DNA from 2 places in the Serratia sp. TSA_130.1 genome. Region 1 is predicted to be linked to the other one. Evidence: predicted binding sites of a transcription regulator. Region 1 holds the regulator's gene; the other holds the start of a gene.
The links. The regulator CRP, encoded in region 1, controls carbon source genes, mostly activating them, when cyclic AMP is high. The targets are predictions, from matches to a motif close to ATGTGANNNNNNTCACAT.

Region 2: mlc (sugar metabolism global transcriptional regulator Mlc) is a predicted target of CRP. The motif match lies at 2,402-2,419, and genes of this name have one in related genera.

Annotation. Positions count from the first base shown of each region.
Region 1 is NZ_JBQZFS010000008.1:44,585-50,088, forward strand. Features, by position in the region: gene ACUTQY_RS21970 (hydrolase) at 1-576, shown strand, start outside; gene ACUTQY_RS21975 (YheU family protein) at 573-806, shown strand; gene ACUTQY_RS21980 (phosphoribulokinase) at 958-1,827, shown strand; gene ACUTQY_RS21985 (OsmC family protein) at 1,866-2,273, opposite strand; gene crp (cAMP-activated global transcriptional regulator CRP) at 2,656-3,288, shown strand; gene ACUTQY_RS21995 (YccS/YhfK family putative transporter) at 3,339-5,417, shown strand; gene argD (bifunctional acetylornithine/succinyldiaminopimelate transaminase) at 5,458-5,504, opposite strand, start outside.
Region 2 is NZ_JBQZFS010000004.1:193,767-199,270, reverse strand. Features, by position in the region: gene ACUTQY_RS16545 (MFS transporter) at 45-1,313, opposite strand; gene ACUTQY_RS16540 (LysR substrate-binding domain-containing protein) at 1,461-2,351, shown strand; gene mlc (sugar metabolism global transcriptional regulator Mlc) at 2,511-3,728, shown strand; gene bioD (dethiobiotin synthase) at 3,873-4,538, shown strand; gene ACUTQY_RS16525 (DUF2938 family protein) at 4,544-5,038, opposite strand; gene ACUTQY_RS16520 (helix-turn-helix domain-containing protein) at 5,108-5,500, shown strand; gene clcB (voltage-gated ClC-type chloride channel ClcB) at 5,497-5,504, opposite strand, start outside.

The sequences.
Region 1 (5,504 bases):
GCGGTAGGCGTTTCACTCGGCGGCAACATGCTGGCCTGTTATCTGGCGCAGCAAGGCGCCGACAGCCTGCTGCAGGCGGCGGTGGTGGTCTCGGCGCCGCTGATGCTGGAGCCCTGCGCCTACCGCATGGAGCAAGGCTTCTCCCGCGTCTATCAGCGCTACCTGTTGGGGCAGCTGAAACAAAACGCCACCCGCAAACTGTTGCACTACCCGGACACCCTGCCGCTCAAGCTGTCGCAGCTGAACGGGTTGCGGCGCATCCGCGAATTCGACGACGCCATCACCTCGCGCATTCACGGCTTCAGCGACGCCACCGATTATTATCGCCGCTGCAGCGCCCTGCCGCTGTTGCCGGCGATCCAAACGCCGCTGCTGATCATCCATGCGAAGGACGATCCCTTCATGACCCATGAGGTGATCCCCGACGTCGCCGGCCTGCCGCGCAATATCGAATATCAGCTGACCGAGTTCGGCGGCCACGTCGGCTTTGTCGGCGGCACGCTGAAAAAACCGCACATGTGGCTGGAGCATCGCATTCCGGCCTGGCTTTCCCCTTATCTGGACATCCCGACGTGATCATTCCCTGGCAAGAACTGGCAACCGACACCCTGAACAGCCTGATCGAATCCTTTGTGCTGCGTGAAGGCACCGATTACGGCGAGCACGAACGATCGCTGGAGCAGAAGGTGGAGGACGTGCGCCGCCAGCTGAAAAACGGCGAGGTGGTGCTGGTGTGGTCGGAACTGCATGAGAGCGTCAACATCATGCCGCGCGGTCAGTTCCGCGCCGGGCAGGAAGAAATTTAGTGGCGCCCGGTTCTATGACTGACGGAAAAAATCAGGTAACAATGGGACATTGCAAACCAGCGCGCGCCATTTTTTCCTGACATAGAGAGCGTCAACAAGAGCCACAATAATCCCCTGACGCCGGCGCATTCAACACGGAGTGACAACCACCATGTCTGCCAAACATCCCGTTATCGCGGTGACCGGTTCCAGCGGCGCCGGCACCACCACCACCAGCGTGGCGTTCCGCAAAATCTTCCAACAGCTCAACATTCGCGCCGCCGAGCTGGAGGGCGACAGCTTCCACCGCTACACCCGGCCGGAAATGGACGCGGCGATCCGCAAGGCGCGCGATCTGGGTAGACACATCAGCTATTTCGGCCCCGAGGCCAACGACTTCGGCCTGCTGCAGCAGAGCTTTATCGAGTACGGCAAAAACGGCACCGGCCGTTCGCGCAAGTACCTGCACACCTACGACGAAGCGGTGCCCTACAATCAGGTGCCGGGCACCTTCACCCCGTGGGAGCCGCTGCCGGCGCCGACCGACGTGCTGTTCTACGAGGGGCTGCACGGCGGTGTGGTCACCGAGCACCATGACGTGGCCAACCACGTCGATCTGCTGGTCGGCGTGGTGCCGATCGTCAACCTGGAGTGGATACAGAAGCTGATCCGCGATACCGGCGAACGCGGCCACTCCCGCGAGGCGGTGATGGATTCGGTGGTGCGTTCGATGGAAGACTACATCAACTACATCACGCCGCAGTTCTCGCGCACCCACATCAACTTCCAGCGCGTACCGACGGTGGATACTTCCAACCCGTTCGCCGCCAAAGCCATTCCCTCACTGGATGAAAGCTTCGTGGTGATCCACTTCCGCGGGCTGGATCAGATTGACTTCCCCTATTTGCTGGCGATGCTGCAGGGCTCGTTTATCTCGCACATCAATACGTTAGTGGTGCCGGGCGGCAAGATGGGGCTGGCGATGGAGCTGATCATGGCGCCGCTGGTACAGCGGCTGCTGGAAGGCAAGAAGATCGAATAAACGCGTTGAGCGCGGCGGCGGGCCGCGCTCCGTCTCGATTACGCCGGCTGGCGGATCTCGAAGCTGTGGGTCACCGTGGCGGCCTTGTTGAGCATCAGCGCCACCGAGCAGTACTTCTCCGCCGACAGGTTCACCGCTCGCTCTACGATTTTGTCGGTCAGATCCTGGCCGGTGACGATGAAGTGCAGGTTGATATGGGTGAACAACCGCGGGGCTTCTGCACGGCGCTCGGAGGTCAGCTTCACCTCGCAGTCGCGCACGTCGTTGCGCCCTTTTTGCAGGATGGACACCACGTCGATCGCGCTGCAGCCACCCACCGACATCAGCACCATCTCCATCGGGCTGGGCGCTTTATCGCCGGCGTTGCCGTCCATCAGCACCTGGTGGCCGGAGGCCGATTCACCCAAAAACGTTAACCCTTCCACCCACTTAACTCTTGCCTGCATTCTGGTCACTCCGGTTGATTTCTTAAAATCAGAGTACGCTTTCGCATAGAAACAGGCAACGTAACCTGATGCTAATCATGCTGAAGCGAGACAACACGAGACACCCGCCTTACTCTGTGCTACAAACAGAGCCGCAATAAATCTTTCCGGGACACTGAATTTCAGGGAAACGCCCAGAGAAAGGCTCCTTTACCGGTATGTTAACAGAATGTAGCTTGCAGCGCTTACGGCAAGTTAATATGCTAGAGCGACAGCGTATTTTTATGACACGCCTCAAAACTTGCCGGTAGCCCTCGCTCATAACTGCGGCTACAGGCGGGTTTTACAGGGAACTCTGACCCCTGTGACACAAGGCAGCGATAACAACAGAGGATAACAGCGAATGGTTCTCGGCAAACCGCAAACAGACCCTACTCTCGAATGGTTCCTGTCTCATTGCCATATCCACAAATATCCATCGAAGAGTACGCTGATTCACCAAGGTGAAAAGGCCGAAACGCTTTACTACATCGTGAAAGGCTCCGTCGCGGTGCTGATCAAGGATGAAGAAGGTAAAGAGATGATCCTGTCCTACCTCAACCAGGGGGATTTCATCGGCGAGCTCGGATTGTTCGAAGAAGGTCAGGAGCGCAGCGCCTGGGTTCGCGCCAAAACCGCCTGTGAAGTGGCCGAAATTTCCTACAAGAAATTCCGCCAGTTGATCCAGGTTAACCCGGACATCCTGATGCGTCTGTCCGCCCAAATGGCGAGCCGCCTGCAGGTCACTTCCGAAAAAGTGGGCAACCTCGCCTTCCTGGACGTCACCGGCCGCATCGCGCAAACCCTGCTGAATCTGGCGAAGCAACCCGACGCCATGACTCACCCGGACGGCATGCAGATCAAGATCACCCGCCAGGAAATCGGCCAGATCGTCGGCTGCTCGCGTGAAACCGTTGGCCGTATTCTGAAAATGCTGGAAGACCAAAACCTGATTTCCGCCCACGGCAAGACCATTGTCGTCTACGGCACCCGTTAATCCCTGAAGAAACGGCGCAATCTGCGCCGTTTTTTTGTCTGCTCTCTGCCATGTGGCGCCGCCTGATTTACCACCCGGAAGTCAACTACGCACTGCGACAAACGCTGGTGTTGTGCCTGCCGGTGCTGTTTGGCCTGCTGATTGGCCAGCTGCAGCTCGGCCTGATGTTCTCTCTGGTGCCCGCCTGCTGCAATATCGCCGGTCTGGACACGCCGCATAGGCGCTTCTTTAAACGGCTGATCGTCGGCGGTGCGCTGTTTGCCCTCAGCAGCCTGCTGCTGCAACAAGCCCTGCTGTGGCACGTGCCGCTGCCGGCGCTGATGCTGGGCCTGGCGCTGCTGCTCGGCGTCACCGGCGAAATCAGCCCGCTGCACGCCCGGCTGTTGCCGGCGGCGCTGGTGGCCGCCATCTTCTCCCTCAGCATGGCCGGCACCGTGCCTCTCTGGCAGGCGCCGCTGCTGTACGCGATCGGCACCGCCTGGTACGGCTTATTCACCTGGTTCTGGTTCCGGCTGTGGAAAGAGCAGCCGATGCGCGAGACGCTGAGCCAGCTCTATCTGGAACTGGCGGACTACTTCGAAGCCAAATACTCGCTGCTGACTCAGCACACCGATCCGCAGACCGCTCTGCCGCCGCTGCTGGTGCGCCAGCAAAAGGTGATGGATCTGATCAGCCTGCTGTACCAACAGCTTAATTTCCTGCCGCACGCCAACAACCTCGATCAAAAGCGTCTGCAACGCGCCTTTCAGGTGGCGATGGATCTGCAGGAGCACATCACCGTCAGCCTGCACTTGCCGGAGGAAGTACAAAAACTGATGGAGCAGAGCCAGGCCGAAGCGATCATTCGCCGCAACGCTCAGGTGATCGCCGGGCGGCTGCGCGTGGTGGCGCACGATATTCTCTACCATCAACATTCGAAGCGCTTTTCCATGACGCACGAACTGGCGGCGCTGGAAAAAATGGCGGCGCAGCATCCCGACAACCCGGTCGGCCAGTTTTGTTACTACCATTTCAGCCGCATTGCCCGCCTGCTGCGCACCCAGCATCCGCTGTACCGCCGCGATTTGATGCCCAGCCAGCATCGCCTGCCGTTTTGGCCGGCGTTGGCCAGCTACCTGTCGTTCAAATCCACGGCGCTGCGCAACGCCGCGCGGCTGGGGGTGACGCTGGCGGTCGGCAGCAGCCTGGGGGCGGTATTCAATCTGCCGAAGCCGTACTGGATACTGCTCACCATCATGCTGGTGAGCCAAAACGGCTATAACGCCACCCGGGTGCGTATTCAGCACCGTGCGCTCGGCACGATCGCCGGTTTGTTGCTGGCGGCCGGGCTGTTGCAGCTGCAATTACCGGAAGCAGAAACACTGAGCATCATGCTGATGATCACGCTGTTGGCCTACCTGGTTTCGCGCAAGAACTACGGGCTGTCGGTGATTGGCTTTACGGTCACGGCGGTTTACACCCTGCAGCTGCTGGCGCTGAACGGCTCGCATTTTTTGGTGCCGCGTCTGATCGATACGCTGATCGGCTGCGTGCTGGCGTTCGGCGGCACCATTTGGCTGTGGCCGCAGTGGCAAAGCGGGCTGCTGCGCAAGAATGCCCATCAGGCGCTGGAAAACGATCAAGCCGCGCTGCGGCTGATGCTGAAGCAACCGGAGCCGGACGCCACCGCGTTGGCCTATGCCCGCATGCAGGTCAACCAGGCGCACAATGCGCTGTTCACTTCGCTCAATCAGGCGATGCAGGAACCGGGGTTCGCCTCGAACTATCTGGCGGACATGCGGCTGTGGGTCACTCACAGCCAGTTCATCGTCGAACACCTGAACGCCATGACCATCCTGGCGCGCGAGCACTACATGCTGACGCCGAAGCTGGCGGAAGCGTATCTGCAAACCTGTGAAATCGCGCTGCAAAGCTGCCAGCAGCGGTTGGAATACGACGGCCCGAGCAGTGACAACAGCGGCATCATGCAGCCGCCGGATCTGCATCCGGAGATGCCCGTCACCGAGATGGAACGTCATTTGCGGCGTATTCTGTCGCACCTGAGCGTCATGCACACCATTTCGTCGCTGGCCTGGCGCCAGCGCCCGCACCACGGCATCTGGCTCAAGCGTAAACTGCGCGATCAATAAGGGCGCGGCATGCCGCGCCCCGTTATTCGCCGCAGGTGCTTCAGGCGTTGATCACATCCTGCACCGCCAGCTCGAACAGCGCCATGC
Region 2 (5,504 bases), on a different contig from region 1:
GCATTGGCATAGCGAGCCGCGGTAATCCACCGCGGCTTTTTTATTCACAGGCGCGCCGCTTCCGGCAGGCGCTTCAGGTAATGCACCACCAGCAGCGCCAGCAACAGCATCAGGCTGATGAACGCCGCCACGCCATTCCAGCCGAAACTGTGCCAGAACACGCCGCCGAGGGTCCCGGCCACGCTTGAGCCGACGTAATAACAGAACAGATACAGCGACGACGCCTGGCCTTTGGCGCGGCGCGCACGGCGGCCGATCCAGCTGCTGGCCACCGAGTGGGCGGCGAAGAAACCGGCGGTGAACAGCATCATGCCGATAAAGATCGCCGGCACCTGCGGCAACGCGGTAATCAGAATCCCGATCAGCATAATCACGATCGACGCCAGCAGCACCGGGCCGCGCCCGAAGCGCGAGGTGAGCGCGCCGGCCTTGGGCGAGCTGTAGGAACCGGTGAGGTAGACCACCGACAGCAGGCCGACGATCGCCTGGCTCAGATGATAAGGATCCGCCAGCAGGCGATAACCGATGTAGTTGAACAGGGTGACGAAGCTGCCCATCAGCAGAAAGCCTTCCGCGAACAGCAGCGGCAGCCCCTTATCGTGCCAATGCAGTTTGAAGTTGATCAGCAGCGTGCGGGGGCGCAGTGAGCTGGCGCGAAAATGCCGCGAAGCTGGCAGAATGCGCCAGAACATGAAGGCGGCGGCGAGGGCGAACAGACCGATGACCCCGAGTGAGACGCGCCAGGAGAAGAAGTCGGTCAACACCCCGGTCACCAGGCGGCCGCTCATGCCGCCGATCGAATTGCCGCTGATGTACAACCCCATCGAGAAGGCGACGAAGCTGGGATGGATCTCTTCGCTGAGATAGGTCATGCCGACCGCCGCCACGCCGCTCAGCGACAGGCCGATCAACGCGCGCATCAGCAAAATGCCGTGCCAGCTGGTCATAAAGGCGCAAATCAGCGTGCAGACTGCCGCCAGCAACAGCGCCACCACCATCACCGACTTACGGCCGATGGCGTCGGACAGCGGCCCGGTGAACATCAGGCCGATCGCCAGCAGGCCGGTAGAGACCGAGAGCGACAGGCTGCTTTCGGCCGGCGAGACGCCGAAATCTTGCGACAGCACCGGCAGGATCGGCTGCACGCAGTAAAGCAACGCGAAGGTCGCCAGCCCGGCGGAAAACAGCGCCAGCGTTACGCGCATAAACTGCGGCGTGCCGCGTTCGATATAGGGGAGTTTGTTGTTGAGGGTGGAGCGTTTTACTTTTGGCGCAGCGGCCGCGTCATCGTTGGCGGCCAGCGTCGACGGCATCACGGCCGCAGAACGCACAGGGGTTGTCACAGCGTTTCCTTACCGAACTTCGGGGAGATAAACAGACACTTTGCAGATAACAAAATGATAGGGAGCGGCGATTTTTTTGTCTAATATATTAATAATTACAATTAAGACTTTTTAAATATGAATATCGAGTTGAGACACCTGCGTTACTTTATCGCCGTGGCGGAAGAGCTGCATTTTGGCCGCGCCGCGGAGCGGCTGCGTATCTCCCAGCCGCCGCTCAGCCAGCAAATCCAGGCGCTGGAGGATATGGTCGGCGCGCGGCTGCTGGCGCGCAACAATCGCAACGTCAGCTTGACGCAGGCCGGGGAGATGTTCCTCAAAGAAGCCTATCAGGTGCTCGATCAGGTCGGCCGCGCGGCGGAAAAGGCGGCGCGCCTGGATCGCGGCGAACTGGGGGAAATGACCATCGGCTTTACCTCTTCCGCACCGTTTATCGGCGTGGTGGCGCGCAGCCTGCGCGCTTTCCGTCAGCATTCTCCGCAGGTGCACATCAAGATGCGCGAAATCAACACCAAACAGCAGATCGAACCGCTGCTGAACGGTGAGCTGGATCTGGGGGTAATGCGCAACACGCGGCTGCCGGAAGCGCTGCACTATCAGCTGCTGCTGCGCGAACCGCTGGTGGCGGTGGTGCCGGAGGGGCATCCGCTGGCGGAAACGCCCGGCGGCGCGCTGCGTTTTCAACACCTGGCGCAGGAGCCGTTCGTGTTCTTCTCGCGCGAAGTGGGCACGGCGCTGTATGACGAAATTCTGCTGCTGCTCGGCAAGGCCGGCATTACCCCGTATATCACTCAGGAAGTGGGGGAAGCGATGACCATCATCGGTTTGGTCTCCGCCGGATTGGGGGTCTCGATTCTGCCGGCATCTTTCGCCCGGGTGCGGGTGGACGGCGTGCGTTATTTGCCGCTGGCGGAGCCGGACGCCACGACCGAAGTGTGGCTGGTGCATCACCGCCGACGGCCGCTGACCGCCGCGGCGCAGGCGCTGATGGCGTTGATGCTGAAATGACGTTGAGATTGGGCAAATAAAAATCAATTCGCGCTGAAATTGCGAGGAATTTGTGCAGCAAATCACATAACGAATCAAATAGTTGACGCTGTATGACAAAAGCCCCACCATAACCCCTAGTCTTTATTTAGAAGCGCGAAAAATAGTAGGAGCCGGTTTGTGATTGCGGTTGGGCAGCCTGGGCATATTGATCAAATCAAACAGACCAATGCGGGGGCGGTTTATCGGCTAATCGATCAACTGGGCCCGATTTCGCGCATCGAACTGTCAAAACGCGCACAGCTGGCGCCCGCCAGCATCACCAAGATCGTGCGTGAACTGCTGGAAGCCCATCTGGTCAAGGAAACCGAGTACCAGGAAATCGGCAGCCGGGGCCGCCCGGCGGTGGGGCTGGTGCTGGACACCGAGGCCTGGCACTACCTGTCCGCCCGCATCAGCCGCGGCAGCATCACGCTGGCGCTGCGCGATCTGAGCAGCAAATTGGTGGTGGAAGAGCTGCTGCCGCTGGCGGCCGAAGATCCCGAACCGCTGCTGAAACGCATCCTGACCGAAGTCGATCAATTCTTTATTCGCCACCAAAGCAAGCTGGAACGGTTGACGGCGATCGCCATTACGCTGCCGGGCATTATCGACGTGCAGTCGGGCGTGGTGCACCGCATGCCGTTTTACGACGTGCTGGAGATGCCGCTCGGCCCGGCGCTGGAAACCCGGACCGGTCTGCCCGTCTATTTGCAACACGACATCAGCGCCTGGACCATGGCCGAGGCGTTGTACGGCGCCTCGCGCGGCAGCCAGAACGTGATTCAGGTGGTGATCGACCACAACGTCGGCGCCGGTGTGATCACCGGCGGCCACGTGCTGCATGCCGGCAGCCACAGCGTGGTGGAGATCGGCCACACCCAGGTCGATCCTTACGGCAAACGCTGTTACTGCGGCAACCACGGCTGCCTCGAGACCGTGGCCAGCATCGAGAACATGCTGGAGATCGCCCAGCAGCGGCTGAGCGGCTCGATGAGCTCCAGCCTGCACGGCGCGCCGCTGACCGTTGAATCGCTGTGCGACGCCGCGCTGGCGGGCGATCAACTGGCGCGGGACATCATCCTCGGCGTCGGCCACAGCGTGGGGCGCATTCTGGCTATCATGGTCAACCTGTTCAATCCGGAGAAGATCCTGGTGGGTTCGCCGCTCAACCGCGCGGCGGAGATCCTGCACCCGGCCATCGCCTCTTGCATTCGCCAGCAGGCGCTGCCGGCCTACAGCGAGCAGGTCAAGGTTGAATCCACGCAGTTCTTCAATCAGGGCACCATGCCCGGCGCGGCGCTGGTGAAAGAGGCGCTGTATAACGGTTCATTGCTGGTGCAGCTGCTGCAAGGCTAACATCAGAACTTCTTATTAATCCTGCAAAAGATTGAGCTACCTCAAGCCCCTACGTGGCGGCATCCCCTAGAATTTTTCCGCAAGACTTCTTCGCCGCCGGTGCGGCGATACATTGTTAACGGGGCATTCTGGGGCATTTTATTCATGTTGAAGCGTTTATTTGTGACAGGCACGGATACCGACGTCGGTAAAACCGTGGTTTCCCGCGGGTTGATGCAGGCGCTGGCCGCCGATGGCCGCTCGGTCGCGGGCTACAAGCCGATCGCCGCGCGCTGCCAGGAAACCAGCGAGGGCATCCGCAATAAAGACGCTTTGGTGTTGCAGGCATCTTCCACCTTGCCGCTGTGCTATGAGGAGATCAATCCCATCACCTGTCTGGATGAGGTGTTTCATGCGCATGCCACCGAGGACATCAACTACGGCCTGATGAGCAGCGGCCTGCGCGATCTGTCCGCCAAAGCCGATACGGTGGTGGTGGAGGGCAGCGGCGGCTGGCGCGTGCTGATGAACGATCTGCGGCCGTACGCCGAATGGGTGGTGCAGGAGCAACTGCCGGTGGTGTTGGTGGTGGGCATCAAGCTGGGCTGCGTCAGCCATGCGCTGCTGACCGCGCAGTCGATCATCAATGACGGCCTGCCGCTGCTGGGCTGGGTGGCCAACCGCATCAATCCGGGGTTGGCACACTATGCCGAAACCATCACGGCGCTGCAGCAGCGCATTTCCGCGCCGCTGCTGGGTGAAATTCCGTATCTGCCGCGCGCGGAGCAGCGCGAACTGGCGCACTACCTCGATATTTCCACGTTGCTGTAGCCCATTCAGGCGCAGAACGTCGCCAACAATCGGGCGGCGATCAGCAGGCCCAGCCCATACACCGTGTGGGTGAGCAGGCTGAGGAGCCGCGCTCTGCGCGGATTGGCGGTTTTCGCCGCCGCCACGCCAAAGCCCAGCGCGGGCTGCATCACCAGAAACGGCGCCGCCAGGCTCAGCCAGCCGCTCAACAGCGCGATGCGCGGTTCCGGCGCCGCATACCACTCGATGCCCGCCAAACCGAGCGGGATAAAGGCGAACGCCAAGCCGATGGCGTAGTGCAGTATCCAGCCGATTTTTCTCTCACCCTGGCGCGGCGGCGCCGTGACGATGGTGGCGTGAAACCAGCGGCCGTCGAACATGCCGAGAAACCAGCGGCCCACCAGCGCGTAATCGAGGGAAGGGATGCCGAAGCGCCGCTTCAGCAGCAACGCCCACAAATCCATGCAGAGGGTGGCGCCGGCGCCGGTTAACAGAATGCGCAATAACAAATCGGGGGTCATAGGGGTGTCCTTGGCTCAGTGACGTGATAAGGTGCGCACAGTGTGCAACTTAAAGTCGGCTTCAAGTCAATGGCAAAAGAACTGGATATCGGCGCGGTGGCGCGCCTGAGCGGAGTCGCGCCTTCTGCGCTGCGGCATTACGAGAAAAAGGGGCTGATCGCGTCGATAGGCCGCCACGGTTTGCGCCGTCAATACGCCGCCGGGGTGCTCGATCAACTGCGGTTGATCGCCCTCGCGCGCCTGGCCGGTTTTACGTTGGATGAGATGAGCGCCTTATTTGACGAACGGGGCAAAATCGCGCTCAATCGCGTGTTGCTGGCGGCGCGGGCGGATGAGTTGGATCGCCATATCCAGCGCCTGATACAGGTGCGCGACGGGCTGCGGCACATGGTTGATTGCCCTGAACCCGAGCACCTGCAGTGCCCGCAGTTCAGGAAAATATTGCAGCAGGGTGAGTTCTAAACCT